DNA from 3 places in the Bradyrhizobium sp. IC3123 genome. Region 3 is predicted to be linked to each of the others. Evidence: predicted binding sites of a transcription regulator. Region 3 holds the regulator's gene; each other region holds the start of a gene.

Region 1 (5,190 bases), on a different contig from region 3:
GGTCTGGACCGGCATCGGCGCGGTCGGCACCGCGACGCTCGGCATGGTTCTGTTCGGCGAGCCGGCGACGGCCTTCCGCCTCGCCAGCATCGGCCTGATCGTCGCCGGCATCGTCGGACTGAAGCTCGTCACTTGACGAGCTGGACCACCCACCAGGTCAGCGCGGCCACGATGCCTGAGGCCGGGATCGTGATCACCCAGGCATAGACGATCGAGCTTGCGACGTTCCAGCGCACGGCCGAGACGCGGCGGGCGGCACCGACGCCGACGATGGCGCCGGTGATGGTGTGGGTGGTCGAGACAGGAACCCCGAGGTAGGTCGCCATGAACAGAGTCACCGCGCCCCCGGTCTCGGCGCAAAAGCCCTGCATCGGGGTCAATTTCGTGATGCGCAGGCCCATGGTGCGGACGATGCGCCAGCCGCCCATCAGCGTGCCCAGCGCCATCGCCGCCTGGCACGACAGCACCACCCAGAACGGCACCGAGAACTCGCTGCCGAGATGGCCCTGCGAATAGAGCAACACCGCGATGATGCCCATGGTCTTCTGCGCGTCGTTGCCGCCATGGCCGAGCGAATAGAGCGAAGCGGAGACGAATTGCAGGATGCGGAAGGCGCGGTCGACCGCGAACGGCGTCGAGCGCACCGAGGCCCAGGACACGATCGCAACCAGCGCCATTGCGAGCAGGAAGCCAACCAGCGGCGACAGCACGATCGCCAGCACGGTCTTGGACAGGCCGCTCCACACCGCGGCCGAAATACCGGCCTTGGCCAAGCCGCCGCCGACGAGCCCGCCGATCAGCGCGTGCGACGACGACGATGGAATGCCGAGCGCCCAGGTCACGAGGTTCCAGACGATGGCGCCGACGAGGGCTGCGAAGATCACCTGGGCGTCGACGACCGCAGGATCGATGATGCCGGTGCCGATGGTCTGGGCGACGTGCAGCCCGAACACCAGGAAGGCGATGAAATTGAAGAACGCGGCCCAGAACACCGCGAATTGCGGTCGCAGCACGCGGGTCGAAACGATGGTCGCGATCGAATTGGCGGCGTCGTGCAGGCCGTTCAGGAAATCGAACAGCAGCGCGACGGCGATCAGGCCGACCAGGACGGGAAAAGCCAACGCAGCATCCACGGCGGCCCTGCCCTACACTTGCTCGATGACGATGCTGTTGATCTCGTTGGCGACGTCGTCGAAGCGGTCGGCCACCTTCTCGAGATGGTCGTAGATCTCGACCCCTACGATGAAATCCATCGCATTGCCGTCGCGATGCTTGAGGAACAGCTCCTTCAGGCCGATGTCGTGGAGATCGTCGACACGGCCCTCGAGCTTGCCGAGCTCCTCGGTGATCGCGGTCAGCATGGCGACGTTCTTGCCGATCTCCTGCATCAGCGGCAGCGCACGGCCGACCAGATTGGCGCATTCGATCAAGAGTCCGCCGATCTCGCGCATCGGCGGCTCGAAACTGCGCACCTCGAACAGCATCACGGCCTTGGCCGTCTGCTGCATCTGGTCGATGGCATCGTCCAGCGACGTGATCAGGTTCTTGATGTCGCCGCGGTCGAACGGGGTGATGAAGGTGCGGCGCACCGCCGTCAGCACCTCGCGGGTGATATTGTCGGCGTCGTTCTCGAACTGGTTGACGCGCTGGCAATAGACCGGCGTCTCCTCGCCCCCGTTGAGCATGCCCTGGAGCGCGACCGCGCCCTGGATCACGGTCTGGGCATGGCGGTCGAACAGGTCGAAGAACCGCTCTTCCCTGGGCAGGAACGCACGAAACCATCGCATCATGGGGGTAGGCTACCGGTTGGAAATGGTCAGGCCCGTGAGGGCTGTCATAAAACTGTCATAGACCATTTTCGATCCGCGCGCGTGTCGCCTCACGCCCGCGGAGCCGGGTCATCCACCGCTTTCATGCATCAATGAAACTGATGCAATATCAGTTACTTAGAGCGAACGTCGGAAGTAATGCGCGATTTCGCCGACGACGCCGCGGCGGAAGGTGAGCACGCAGACCACGAAGATCGCGCCTTGGATCACCGTCACCCACTGGCCGAAGCCGGCCAGATATTGCTGCATGGCGATGATCACGAAGGCGCCGACCACGGGACCGAAAACGGTGCCGAGCCCGCCGACCAGCGTCATCAGCACGACCTCGCCCGACATCGTCCAGTGCACGTCGGTGAGCGAAGCGTTCTGCGCCACGAACACCTTCAGCGCACCGGCAAGGCCGGCGAGCGTCCCCGACAGCACGAAGGCCAGGAACTTGTATTGGTCGGTGCGGTAGCCGAGCGAGATCGCGCGCTGCTCGTTCTCGCGGATCGACTTCAGCACCTCGCCGAACGGCGAGTTGATGATGCGGAAGATCAGGAGGAAGCCGGCGAGGAAGCCGACCAGCACGACATAGTACAGCACCGTCGGCTTGGACAGATCGAGCACGCCGAACATGCGTCCCTGTGGGATGCCCTGGATGCCGTCCTCACCATGGGTGAACGGGGCCTGGAGATAGATGAAGTACAGGAGCTGCGACAGCGCCAGCGTGATCATCGAGAAATAGATGCCCTGGCGTCGGATCGAGATGTAGCCGGTGACGATCGAGAGCACGAACGCCGCGGCGACGCCGACGAGAATGCCGAGCTCGGGCGGCAGCGCCCAGACCTTCAGCGCATGCGCGCTGCAATAGCCGGCCGTGCCTAAGAACATCGCGTGGCCGAACGACAGCAAGCCGCCATAGCCGACCAGCAGATTGAAGGCGCAGGCGAGCAGCGCAAAGCACAGCGCCTGCATCACGAAGAACGGATAGACGCCCGTGAACGGCACCGCTGCGAGCAGCAGCGCCATCACTGCGAATACAATCATCTCGTCGCGCATTGCGCGCGGGGTCACAGGAAGCGTGTCGTCCGTCAGGGTTGTCATCTCAGGCCGCCCTTCCCGTCAATCCCGTCGGCTTCACCAGCAGCACCAGCACCATCAGCACGAACACGACGGTGTTGGAGGCCTCGGGGTAGAAATACTTGGTCAGGCCTTCGATCACGCCGAGCGCAAAGCCGGTGATGATGGAGCCCATGATCGAGCCCATGCCGCCGATCACCACCACCGCGAACACGACGATGATGAGGTCGGCACCCATCAGCGGCCGCACCTGGTTGATCGGCGCCGAGAGCACGCCGGCAAGCGCGGCAAGGCCGACGCCGAGACCGTAAGTGAGCGTGATCATGCGCGGCACGTTGATGCCGAAGGCACGCACCAAGGTCGGATTTTCGGTCGCGGCGCGCAGGTAGGCGCCGAGCTGCGTCTTCTCGATCAGGAACCAGGTCGCAAGGCACACCGCCAGTGAGAACACGACGACCCAGCCGCGGTAGATCGGCAGGAACATGAAGCCGAGATTCATGCCGCCCCTGAGCTGGTCGGGGATGGCGTAAGGCAGGCCCGAGGAGCCGAAATAGTTCTGGAACACGCCCTGCACGATCAGCGCGATGCCGAAGGTCAGGAGCAGACCGTAGAGATGATCGAGCCCGGTCAGCCATTGCAGCATGGTCCGTTCCAGGATCATGCCGAAGATGCCGACGATGATCGGCGCCAGCAGCAGCGCCCACCAATAGTTGATGCCGCCGAGGTTCAACAGGAAATAGGCGACGAAGGCGCCCATCATGTAGAGCGCGCCATGGGCGAAATTGATGATGTTGAGCATGCCGAAGATGACGGCAAGCCCGAGACTGAGCAGCGCGTAGAACGAGCCGTTGATCAGTCCCACCAGTAGCTGAGCGTAGAGAGCCTGCATCGATCCCGCACCCGGTCCCTTCTATTCCTCAACAACAGGCCGGCACCGCTGCGGCGCCGGCCCGCATCGTTCACCGTTACTTCTTCACCAGCGGACAGGCGCTTTCCGACAGCGGCCGGAAGGCCAGGTCGCCGGGGGTCGTGCCGATCAGCTTGTAGTAATCCCAGGGCGCCTTGGATTCCTCGGGCTTCTTGACCTCGAACAGATAGGCCGGATGCAGCTTGCGACCGTCCGCACGGATCGTTCCCTTGCCGAACAACGCATCGTCGGTCGGCATCTCCTTCATCTTGGCGACCACCTTGGCCCCGTCATGCGGATTGCCGCCCATCGCCTCCAGCGCCTTGAAGTAATGCAGCAGGCCCGAATAGACCCCGGCCTGCACCATCGAGGGCATCGCCTTGTTCTTCATCCGCTCGGAGAAGCGTTTGGAGAAGGCGCGCGTGCCGTCGTTCATGTCCCAATAGAAGGTCTCGGTGAAGTTCAAGCCCTGCGCCACCTTCAGACCGAGCGAGTGCACGTCGGTGATGAAGAGCAGCAGACCCGCAAGCTTCTGGCCGCCCGAGACGATGCCGAACTCGGACGCCTGCTTGATGGTGTTGGTGGTGTCGCCGCCGGCATTCGCCATGCCGATGATCTTGGCTTTGGAGGCCTGCGCCTGAAGCAGGAAGGACGAGAAGTCAGCGGTATTCAGGGGATGCTTGACGTTGCCGATCACCTTGCCGCCCGACTTCACCACCACCGCGGCGGTGTCGCGCTCGAGGGCATGGCCAAAGGCGTAGTCCGCGGTGAGAAAATACCAGGTGTCGCCGCCCGCCTTCACCAGCGCCTGCCCGGTACTGTTGGCCAGCATATAGGTATCATAGACCCAGTGGACCGTATTCGGAGAGCATTGCGCGTTGGTGAGATCCGACGTCGCCGCACCTGTGTTGATCAGGATGGAATTCTTCTCTTTGACGATATTGTTCACCGCCAGCGCAACGCCGGAGTTCAGGACATCCATGAAGATGTCGACCTTCTCGACGTCGATCCATTGCCGAGCAATCGTGGAGCCGATGTCGGGCTTGTTCTGATGGTCGGCGGAGATCAGGTCGAGCTTCCAGCCCTTGGCAGCGAGCCCGGAATCCTCGATCGCCATCTGTGCGGCGACGGTCGAGCCGGCGCCACCGAGATCGGCATAAAGTCCTGAATTGTCGGTCAGCACGCCGATTTTGATGTTCTTGTCCTGCGCGACCGCGCCGCCTGCCGCGCCGAGCGCCAGGGCCGTCCCGAGCAACATTGCCGAAATGCTGTGCTTCATAATCCGACCTCCCAATATTCCTTTGATAGTTACTCTCGATCGTCCGGCCTGCTCGGCTACACACCGAGATAGGTGTGGAGCTTGTCCATGTTGGCGGCAAGCTCCGAATTGGA
Region 2 (5,190 bases), on a different contig from region 3:
CCCCCTGATGCAGGCGACCAAGTTCCTGGCGCCGCAGACCATTGCTCCGACGATCAAGATCGGCAATCTCGGCCAGCCCAAATACATGCCGCTGATGCAGCAGGGCAATGGCGCGCAGGTGAACGGCAATCTGCCGGTCGTGCAGAAGCCGCTCGACGGCAATGTCGTCGGCAAGCTCGGCAATGGCGGACAGATCGTCACCCTGCCTGCCGGCAACAACCAGCCGAACCCGCAGAACGGCACGCCGCCGCAGACCCCGAGCAAGATCGTCACGCTGCCTGCGCCGACCAATACGGTCAACGGCAAGGTCGGCATCGGCAAGATCGTGACCCTGCCTGCGACCAGCACCATGCCGAATGGCGGCACCATCAAGCCGGGCAAGATCGTGACCATGCCGGTGAATGTCGGCAAGGGTGGCCCGAACATCGAGTCGAAGCCGGTCAACGTGCAGACTCCGAACCGCCCGATCCGGCTCAACAACGGCAACACCGGCATCGTCAAGCTCAACAATAACCCGGTGAATAAGGTGCAGGTGCAGACCAACGTGCAGAACACCCGCCCGCAGATCAACACGATGCCGAGCCGCATGGTCAGCAGCAACAACAACTTCCGGCAGTCGATGAACCAAGCGCCGAGCATGAACAATGGCGGCAACCGTCGCGGCGGCTTCACGCGCTGATTGCGGCGAGCGAGACGACAAAGGGGCAGAGCGGAAACGCTCTGCCCCTTCTTCATGTCTGTTCTTGGTCATTCCGGGATGCGCCGTAAGGCGCAGGCCCGGAATCCATACTCCCGATCGTGGTTATGGATTCTCAGATGCGCAATTGCGCATCATAGCTCTCGCTGCGCGAGCCCCGGAATGACGATCAGGCCACCAGCTCCGCGAACAGATCCGCATCGACATTGCCGCCTGACAGCACGATGACGACGTTCTTGCCGGCCACATCGAGGCGGCCCGCGAGTAGCGCAGCAAGCCCCACCGCGCCGCCGGGCTCCACCACCAGCTTCAGCTCGCGATAGGCAAAGGCGACCGCCGCGCCGACTTCCTTGTCCGACGCCGTGACGCCGCGCGCCAAGAGCTTGCTGTTGATCGCAAACGTCATCTCGCCCGGCATCAGGGCCATCAGCGCATCGCAGATGGTGCGGCCGGCCGGCGGATGCGGCTCGCGATGGCCTGCGCTGAGTGAAATGCCGTGATCGTCGAAGGCCTCGGGCTCGGCGACCACGATCTCGGCTTGCGGATAGCGCGCCTTCACGGCGGTCGCGACACCCGCGATCAAGCCGCCGCCGGAGGCCGGCGCCACCACGATGTCGGGGCCGAGGCCGAGCGTTGCCATGTCCTCGGCGATCTCGCGGCCGGCGGTGCCCTGCCCTGCGATCACGAACGGATCGTCGTAGGGTTTGACCAGCGTCGCGCCGCGCTTCTCGGCGATGCCGCGCGAGATCGCCTCGCGGTCGTCCTTGTCGCGGTCGTACAGCACGACCTCGGCGCCGTAGGATTTGGTGCGCTCGCGCTTCGACAGCGGGGCGTCCGCTGGCATCACGATGGTGGCCTGCATGTCGAGGATCTTTGCCGCCGCCGCCACGCCTTGGGCGTGGTTGCCGGAGGAGAACGCGACGACGCCGCCGGCGCGCTTGTCCTGCGGGATCGAGAACACCTTGTTGAACGCACCGCGGAACTTGAACGAGCCGGTGCGCTGAAGCATCTCCGGCTTCAGGAACACTTTCGCACCGACGCGCTCGTTGAGCACGGGGAAGGACAACAGCGGGGTGCGGATGGCGTAAGGCGCGATCACGCGCGCTGCGGCATCGATGTCGGCAGGGCCGACCGGAAGGGCCTGTTCGGTCATGGCGGAATGCTATCGCGGCCAATCAGGCCCGGGCAAGACACCTCCGCGAGAGGATTTCTTGCCTCAAGCCACGAAACGCGGCTGTTCCGCGCCGGTCCGGCCGGGCAGCACCGCCCCGACCGCCAAAATGCTGTCGATAAAGACCGTTGCCGAGGCCTCCCAGGTGTAGTTGGCGGCGAAGGCGACGCAGTCCTGCCGGGAGACACCAAGCGCCGCGAAGCAGGCATTGCGCAGATCGTGATCGAGCGCGCCGACCGGCGCATCGCCAATCACGTCGCGGGGACCCTTCACGGGGAAGGCCGCGACCGGCAGGCCGCTCGCGAGCGCCTCCAGCAGGACCAGGCCGAAAGTGTCGGTCTTGCTCGGGAACACGAACACGTCGGCGGCCGCGTAGATATCCGCCAGTTCGTCGCCGTGCTTCTCGCCGAGGAAGATCGCATCGGGGTAGGCCTCTTCCAGCGAGGCGCGCGCCGGGCCGTCGCCGACGACCACCTTGGTGCCGGGTAGGTCGAGGTCGAGGAACGCCTCGAGATTCTTCTCGACTGCGACGCGGCCGACCGACAGGAACACGGGTGCCGGCAGGCAGAGATCGATGACGCGCGGGTGGAACAGCGTGGTGTCCACGCCGCGCGGCCACAGCACGACATTGTCGAAGCCGCGCTCGGTCAGTTCGCGCGCGAGCGCCGGCGTCGCCGCCATCACGGCGCGGCTGGCGCTGTGGAAGCGCCGCAGCGCCCGCCAGATCAGCGAGCCCGGCACTGGCACGCGGGCGCGGACATATTCGGGAAAGCGGGTATGGAAGCTGGTCGTGAACGGCAGCTTGCGCTGGCGGCAATAGCGGCGGACCATCAGGCCGATCGGCCCTTCGGTCGCGATGTGGATGCTGTCGGGACGCGCCTCCTCGATCAGCCTTGCGATCCGGGCCGGGCGCGGCATGGCGAGGCGCACGTCGCGATAGCTCGGCATCGCGAAGGTGCGGAACGATTGCGGCGTCAGGAACGTGAACTCGACGCCGAGCGCTTTTGCAGCGTCAGCGAGCTTGGTCAGCGTCCGAACCACACCGTTGACTTGCGGGTGCCAGGCGTCGGTCGCGACCAGGATGCGCATCAAGTGGTCCTTGTTATGCAGCTCTGGCTGCGACCTGTGGCACCTGCTCCGGCTTCCGCAACTGATCCGCCCAGGTGATGATCTCGAAGTGACCGTCGTCATGCTCGACCAGGGCGGTGCAGCTCTCCACCCAGTCGCCGCAATTCATGTAGCGGATGCCGGCCTCGTCGCGGATCACGGCGTAGTGGATGTGGCCGCAGATCACGCCGTCGGCCTGGTGACGCCGCGCCTCGGCGGCGAGCGCCTGCTCGAACGCGCCGATATAGTTGACGGCGTTCTTGACCTTCTGCTTGGCCCATTGCGACAGCGACCAATAGGGCACGCCGAACAGGCGGCGGAAGAAGTTGACCAGGCGGTTCATCTGGATCGCGAAGTCGTAGGCCTTGTCGCCGAGATGGGCGAGCCAGCGCGCGTTCTGCACCACGAGATCGAAGATGTCGCCGTGAATGACGAGATAGCGCTTGCCGTCGGCGCCGGTGTGAACCGTGTTCTCGACCACGTCGATGCCGCCGAAATGCGTACCGTAATAGTTGCGCAGGAACTCGTCGTGATTGCCGGGAATGTAGATGACCTTGGCGCCCTTGCGCGCCTTGCGCAAAAGCTTCTGGACGAGGTCGTTATGCGATTGCGGCCAGTGCCAGCTCGATTTCAGCGCCCAGCCGTCGACGATGTCGCCGACGAGATAGATCGTATCGGCATCATGGTAGCGCAGGAAGTCGAGCAGAAGATCGGCTTGTGAACCGCGGGCCCCGAGATGGACGTCGGAGATGAACAACGTGCGAAAGCGCCGCTCCGGGCTCTCGTCACTCACATCGTAACTTCCCATGCGCCAGCCTGTAACAATGTCCCGTGACAGGGGGATGACCGATTGAACCCTTGAGGCACCTTCAAATACGAATCACGCCTTGCCTCGCCCTCCCCGCGAATATCAGTCGCATGCGACAATCAGGCGACATGGCGCCGCAGGTGGGGGCGCTCCCTCCCCCGCTTGCGGGGGAGGCGAAGCAAGCCCGCCTCAGTAGAACTTGTGGAAATGATGGATCGGCCCGTGGCCGTGGCCGACGCTGAAGCGGTCGGCGGCGGCGATCGCGGCGCTGATCCAGGCCTTGGCGTTGCGCACGGCGGCCTCGAGGTCCTCGCCCCTGGCCAGCCCGGCCGCGATGGCGGAGGACAGCGAGCAGCCGGTGCCATGGGTGTTACGGGTGGCCACACGCGGCGCGGCGAGCGCGATCGCGGTCTCGGCAGTGACGAGATAGTCGGTGCTCTCGGCGCCCTCCCCGTGCCCGCCCTTGATCAGGACGGCGCGGCAGCCCAGCGCCAGCAGGCGGCGTCCTTGGCTTTCGATCTCGGCCTCGCTCGCCGCCACCGGCGCATCGAGCAGGGCCGCAGCCTCCGGCAGGTTCGGCGTGATCACGGCAGCCAGCGGCATCAGCCTGGTGCGCAGGGCGTCGACGGCTTCAGTGGCGAGCAGGCGGTCGCCGGAGGTCGCCACCATGACGGGATCGAGCACGACATGCCGCGGCGCCCAGCGCGAAAGCGCGGCCGCGATGGCATCGATGCTGGCGGCCTGGGCCACCATGCCGATCTTCACCGCACCGATGTCGAGGTCGGAGAACACCGCGTCGATCTGCTCGGTGACGAACCCGGCCGGCACCGCGTGAATGCCGGTCACGCCGCGCGTGTTCTGCGCCGTCAGTGCCGTGATCACGGAGGCGCCATAGACGCCGAGCGCGGCAAAGGTCTTCAGGTCCGCCTGGATGCCGGCGCCGCCGCTCGAATCGGAACCGGCGATGGTGAGTGCGACCGGGGGCGTCATCGCGGGAGACATGTGCTTGAGGAGGCCGCCATGGCCTCTCGTAGCGCGACCGTGGAACGTCAGCAAGCGCGGCGGGACGCCGCCAGGCGTGATTCGCGAACCGATTGCGCGCCTTGCGAATCAGTCGGACACCGCGCGGACCAAGACCCGCAATGATGCGGACTTGAAAATGCAACGGAGCCGGACCCTTGGTATAGTCGCGTACCTTAGCGTGCTTCGCGAGTTACGCGAGACGTCAGGTGGTGGAACCGTCCAGCGCCCCCATGTTGCGGGCCGCCGGCCCCGCAAGCCACCTGAACAAGACTCCTTGGGGTGGAACGATGTGGGCTTTCTTCGAACGTCTCCTCGACTCGTCCATGCTGTCGCCGCACGGCATCTGCCTTTTGTGGGAGCCTGAGCTGATCTGGCTTCACGTCG
Region 3 (5,190 bases):
GGCCACCGTCTTGCCCTCGATCGGGCCGCGATGTTCCTCATAGGTCATGAGGTCGGCCATCACCTGGCAGGGATGCGAACGCCGCGTCAGGCCGTTGATGACGGGCACGGTGGCGTTGGCCGCAAGCTCCAGCAGCGCATCATGGTTGAGGATGCGGATCATGATGGCGTCGACATAGCGCGACAGAACCCGCGCGGTGTCGGCGATGGTCTCGCCGCGGCCGAGCTGCATCTCGGCGCCGGTGAGCATGATCGCCTCGCCGCCGAGCTGGCGCATGCCGACGTCGAACGAGACGCGGGTGCGGGTCGAGGGACGCTCGAAGATCATCGCCAGCGTCTTGCCTTCGAGCGGCCTGACCGGCTGCTGCGCCTTCTGCTTCGCCTTCATCGCCGAAGAGGCGGCGAGCATGCTCTTGAGCTCCGAGAGCGGCAGCTCGTTGATGTCCAGGAAGTGCTTGGGAGCTTTGTTGGGCGTCGTGCTCATCAGCTTGCCGCCCGCTTGGTCTGGCTGGAGGAGATCGCAGCGCAGGCGCGCTCTAACCGGCCGACGCTGTCCTCGATCTCCGCTTCCGTGACGATCAGGGGCGGCAGGAAGCGCACGACATTGTCGCCGGCCCCGACGGTGAGCAGCTTTTCGGCGCGCAGCGCCGCGACGAGATCGCCCGAGGGCACCACCGCCTTGATGCCGATCAGCAGGCCCTCGCCGCGCACCTCGCTGACGACATCAGGATGACGATCGATCACGGAGGCAAGCTTCTGCTTGAGCAGCAGCGACATCTTCTGCACGTGGTCGAAGAAGCCGGGCTTGAGCATGACGTCGAGCATGGCATTGGCAGCCGAGATCGCGAGCGGATTGCCGCCGAAGGTCGAGCCGTGCGAGCCGGGCCCCATGCCGGCCGCCGCGTCCGCGGTCGCCAGCACCGCGCCGATCGGAAAGCCGCCGCCGAGCGCCTTGGCGAGCGACATCACATCCGGTGTGACGCCGGTGCGCTTGTAGGCAAAGAGCTCGCCGGTGCGGCCCATGCCGGTCTGCACCTCGTCGAAGGCGAGCAACAGGCCGCGCTCGTTACAGAGTTCGCGCAGCGCCCTCAGGAAGGCGTGAGGTGCAGAACGAACGCCACCCTCGCCCTGGATCGGCTCGATGAGAATGCCGGCGGTGTGCGGACCAATCGCCTTCTTCACGGCGTCGAGGTCGCCGTGCGGCACCTGATCGAAGCCGTCCATCGGCGGACCGAAGCCCTCGAGATATTTCGCAGAGCCGGTGGCGGCGAGCGTCGCCAGCGTGCGGCCATGGAAGGCACCCTCGAAGGTGATCATGCGGTAACGTTCCGGATGCCCCTTGGAGAAGTGATGGTGGCGCACCAGCTTGATCACGCCTTCCAGCGCCTCGGCGCCGGAATTGCAGAAGAACACGAAGTCCGCAAAGCTCTCATTGCAGAGGCGGCTTGCGAGCTTCTCGCCGTCAGGGCTCTGGAACAGGTTCGACATGTGCCAGAGCTTGGTCGCCTGCTCCTGCAACGCCTTGACCAGCGCGGGATGGACATGGCCGAGCGCATTCACCGCGACACCCGAGGTGAAATCGAGATAGCGATCGCCGTTGGTCGCGATCAGCCAGCAGCCTTCGCCGCGCTCGAAACCGAGGTCGGCCCTGGCGAAAACGGGGAGCAAATGCGGCGCTGCGCTGTTAGTCATGACGTCACTTGAATGTTGCGGACGGTGTGAGGCATGAATTGCGCGACGCACCATCGACCGGCCCCGGAAAACGAAACGTGCCGCCTTTTAAGGGCGGCACGTGGCACTATCTTATGCCTGGCAAGACGGGTGTCAATGCCGCCCGGAAAGCCTCGCGAAACGCTGATTCCGTAGTCTTGCGGTGCCGATTTTGCGGGTTTTTCACCACGGAACATGTGGAAGCGAGTCGGCGGACTCTTGCGCGGGAGTCACGCCATATTGTAGCGTTTGGACTGTCAGATACGACATCTCGTGCAGCAGTTCTGATCCCAGAAGTCCTCATGTACCGGCGTAAACGTTCGGGCGTCTTGAGCGCGCCCGGCGAGCCTTAAGGGATTCTGACGGCACGGGTTTTTCAAGGCTAAAGCATTCGCTGCGAAGGCCCCAGGATGGCAGGCGCGCAGCGAGGGAAAGGGTGCAATGACGGTTTTGACCTGGTCCGATGATCGCGTCGAGCAGCTGAAGAAGCTCTGGGAGGCCGGACTTTCGGCCAGCCAGATCGCGGCGGAGCTCGGCAATGTGACCCGCAATGCCGTGATCGGCAAGGTGCACCGGCTCGGCCTGTCCGGCCGCGCCAAGAGCCCTTCATCGGCAGCGCCGCGGCCGCGCAAGGCACGGCCCGCGCAGCATATGATGCGGGTGACCCGCCCCGTCGCGCGCGGCAACACCGCGTTGGCGCAGGCCTTCGAGGTCGAGTTGGAAGCCGAGCCGGTTACCTACGACAACGTGGTGCCGATGAGCCAGCGGCTGTCGCTGCTGGAATTGAACGAGGCGACCTGCCACTGGCCGGTCGGCGATCCCTCGAGCCCGGATTTCTTCTTCTGCGGCGGCAAGGCGCTCTCCGGCCTGCCCTATTGTGCCCAGCATTCGCGCGTGGCCTATCAGCCCGCAGCGGATCGCCGTCGCGCAGCACCGAAACCGGGCACGCGGTGAGCTTGCGGAATTCCCTGATCGCCAAGCTTTGATCGCCAAGCTTGATCGCCAAGACTGCAGCCGTCACACGATGGCGGCTCCCAATCGCTCGGTGTCATCCCCGCGAAGGCGGGGATCCGTAACCGCGGGGCGCAATCGTTGCGCGAGATGGTCACTCCGAGTCTTCGCCAAACCACGTCCTGTGGCTGATCGCGAAGAGCGCAAGCGCTCGCGCTGAGATCCCGGGCTCACGCTGCGCGCGCCCGGGGATGACGGCCGAGATCGGCGCCGCAGTTCGCCAAACCAGCTGTCGCTGGCGCCTTACGTCTGCTCAGCCTTCGCGAAGCGATCGTCCAGCGCGTAGCCGGCGCCGCGGACGGTGCGGATCGGGTCCTGCTCGCGGCCAAGATTGAGCAGCTTGCGCAGGCGGCCGATATGGACGTCGACGGTGCGCTCGTCGATGTAGATGTCGCGGCCCCAGACGCTGTCGAGCAGCTGCTCGCGCGAGAACACGCGGCCGGGATGCTCCAGGAAGAACTCCAGCAGGCGATATTCGGTCGGACCGAGATCGATCGGCCGGCCCGAGCGCGCCACGCGGCGCTTGTCGCGGTCGAGCTCGATATCGCCATAGGCGAGCACAGTGGCGAGGCGCTCGGGACTCGCACGCCTGAGCAGGCCCTTCACGCGCGCAAGCAGTTCCGGCACCGAGAACGGCTTGACGATATAATCATCCGCGCCGGTCGCGAGCCCGCGCACCCGTTCGCTCTCCTCGCCGCGCGCGGTGAGCATGATGATCGGCAGCTGCTTGGTCTCGGGGCGGGTCCGAAGCCGCCGGCACAGCTCGATGCCTGACAGGCCCGGCAGCATCCAGTCGAGCACGATCAGATCGGGAATGTGCTCCTTGAGGCGGGTGTCGGCGTCATCGCCGCGCATCACCGTCTCGACGTCATAGCCGTCGCCTTCGAGGTTGTAGCGAAGAAGCTCGGTGAGAGCTTCCTCGTCCTCAACCACCATAATGCGTGCGCCCATGTGGTCGTAGCTCCTTAAGTCGTCAGGTGTTCGGCACCGTCGTGGCGAAGGTCGTCATGTCGCCCTTCGGCCGCTTGTCGGTGATCGCCTGGCCCTCGATCATGTAGAACACGGTCTCGGCGATGTTGGTGGCGTGGTCGCCGATCCGCTCGATGTTCTTGGCACAGAACATCAGGTGGATGCAGAACGAGATGTTGCGCGGATCTTCCATCATGTAGGTGAGGAGCTCGCGGAACAGCGAGGTGCAGATGGCGTCGACTTCCTCGTCGCCCTTCCACACCGCCATCGCCGCCGGCAGGTCGTGCGCGGCATAGGCGTCCAGCACCGACTTGACCTGCTGCTGCACGAGGTCGGTCATGTGTTCCAGGCCGCGGAACAGCTTGAGCGGATGGAAATCCGTCTCCAGCGCCGCGACGCGCTTGCCCATGTTCTTGGCGAGATCGCCGATGCGCTCGAGATCGGTCGCAACGCGCATCGCGCCGACGATCTCGCGCAGGTCGACGGCCATCGGCTGGCGGCGGGCGATGGTGAGCACGGCGCGCTCCTCGATGCGCTTCTGCAGCGCGTCGAGCTCGACGTCGGTGGCGACGACGCGCTGGCCGAGCGCGACGTCGCGGCGGATCAGCGCGTCGACGGAATCGACGATCATGCGCTCGGCGATGCCGCCCATCTCGGCGACCAGGCGGGTGAGCTCCTGAAGGTCGCTGTCGAAAGCCTTTACGGTATGTTCAGAACCCATGTTCCGTCTCCTCAGCCGAACCGGCCGGTGATGTAATCCTGCGTGCGCCGATCGCTCGGCGACGTGAAGATCTTGCTGGTGTCGTCGAACTCGATCAACTCGCCGAGATACATGAAGGCGGTCTTGTCGGAAACGCGCGCCGCCTGCTGCATGTTGTGGGTGACGATCGCGATCGTGTAGTTCTCGGACAATTCCTGGATCAGCTCCTCGACCTTGGCGGTCGAGATCGGGTCGAGCGCCGAGCAGGGCTCGTCAAACAGGATCACCTCGGGCCGCACCGCGACGGTGCGGGCGATGCAGAGGCGCTGCTGCTGGCCGCCGGAGAGCGACAGGCCGGAGGCATTGAGCTTGTCCTTGACCTCGTTCCACAGCGCGCCACCGCGCAGCGCCTTCTCGACGCGGTCGTCCATCTCGGACTTGGAGATCTTCTCATAGAGACGAATGCCGAAGGCGATGTTCTCGTAGATCGTCATCGGGAACGGCGTCGGCTTCTGGAACACCATGCCGACCCGGGCGCGGAGCAGGTTGAGGTCGAGCTTGGGGTCGAGGATGTTGGTATGGTCGAGTAACAGCTGACCGTCGGCGCGCTGGCCCGGATAGAGGTCGTACATCCGGTTGAAGATGCGCAGCAGGGTGGACTTGCCGCAGCCGGACGGGCCGATGAACGCCGTGACGCGGTTGGTGCCGAGCGCCAGGTTGATGTTCTTCAGCGCGTGGTGGTCGCCGTAGTAGAAGTTGAGGTTGCGCGCCGTGACCTTGGCGGGCGCCTCGGGCAGGGGC

What was found. The regulator PhoB, encoded in region 3, activates phosphate uptake and scavenging genes when phosphate is short. The targets are predictions, from matches to a motif close to TGTCATNNANCTGTCAT.
Region 1: I6F20_RS08270 (DUF47 domain-containing protein) is a predicted target of PhoB. The motif match lies at 1,833-1,849, and genes of this name have one in related genera.
Region 2: I6F20_RS31185 (UDP-2,3-diacylglucosamine diphosphatase) is a predicted target of PhoB. The motif match lies at 3,807-3,823, and genes of this name have one in related genera.

What each region holds. Positions count from the first base shown of each region.
Region 1 covers NZ_JADYVF010000002.1:577,987-583,176, forward strand. The annotation lists gene sugE (quaternary ammonium compound efflux SMR transporter SugE) at 1-136, shown strand, start outside; gene I6F20_RS08265 (inorganic phosphate transporter) at 129-1,133, opposite strand; gene I6F20_RS08270 (DUF47 domain-containing protein) at 1,146-1,790, opposite strand; gene I6F20_RS08275 (branched-chain amino acid ABC transporter permease) at 1,947-2,915, opposite strand; gene I6F20_RS08280 (branched-chain amino acid ABC transporter permease) at 2,917-3,780, opposite strand; gene I6F20_RS08285 (ABC transporter substrate-binding protein) at 3,857-5,077, opposite strand; gene I6F20_RS08290 (ABC transporter ATP-binding protein) at 5,134-5,190, opposite strand, start outside.
Region 2 covers NZ_JADYVF010000013.1:156,256-161,445, reverse strand. The annotation lists gene I6F20_RS31200 (caspase family protein) at 1-679, shown strand, start outside; gene I6F20_RS31195 (threonine/serine dehydratase family protein) at 867-1,850, opposite strand; gene I6F20_RS31190 (glycosyltransferase family 4 protein) at 1,914-2,957, opposite strand; gene I6F20_RS31185 (UDP-2,3-diacylglucosamine diphosphatase) at 2,971-3,783, opposite strand; gene thiD (bifunctional hydroxymethylpyrimidine kinase/phosphomethylpyrimidine kinase) at 3,973-4,773, opposite strand; gene I6F20_RS31175 (hybrid sensor histidine kinase/response regulator) at 5,094-5,190, shown strand, end outside.
Region 3 covers NZ_JADYVF010000009.1:102,604-107,793, reverse strand. The annotation lists gene argF (ornithine carbamoyltransferase) at 1-483, opposite strand, end outside; gene I6F20_RS26155 (aspartate aminotransferase family protein) at 483-1,691, opposite strand; gene I6F20_RS26150 (GcrA family cell cycle regulator) at 2,151-2,663, shown strand; gene phoB (phosphate regulon transcriptional regulator PhoB) at 2,964-3,671, opposite strand; gene phoU (phosphate signaling complex protein PhoU) at 3,694-4,410, opposite strand; gene pstB (phosphate ABC transporter ATP-binding protein PstB) at 4,422-5,190, opposite strand, start outside.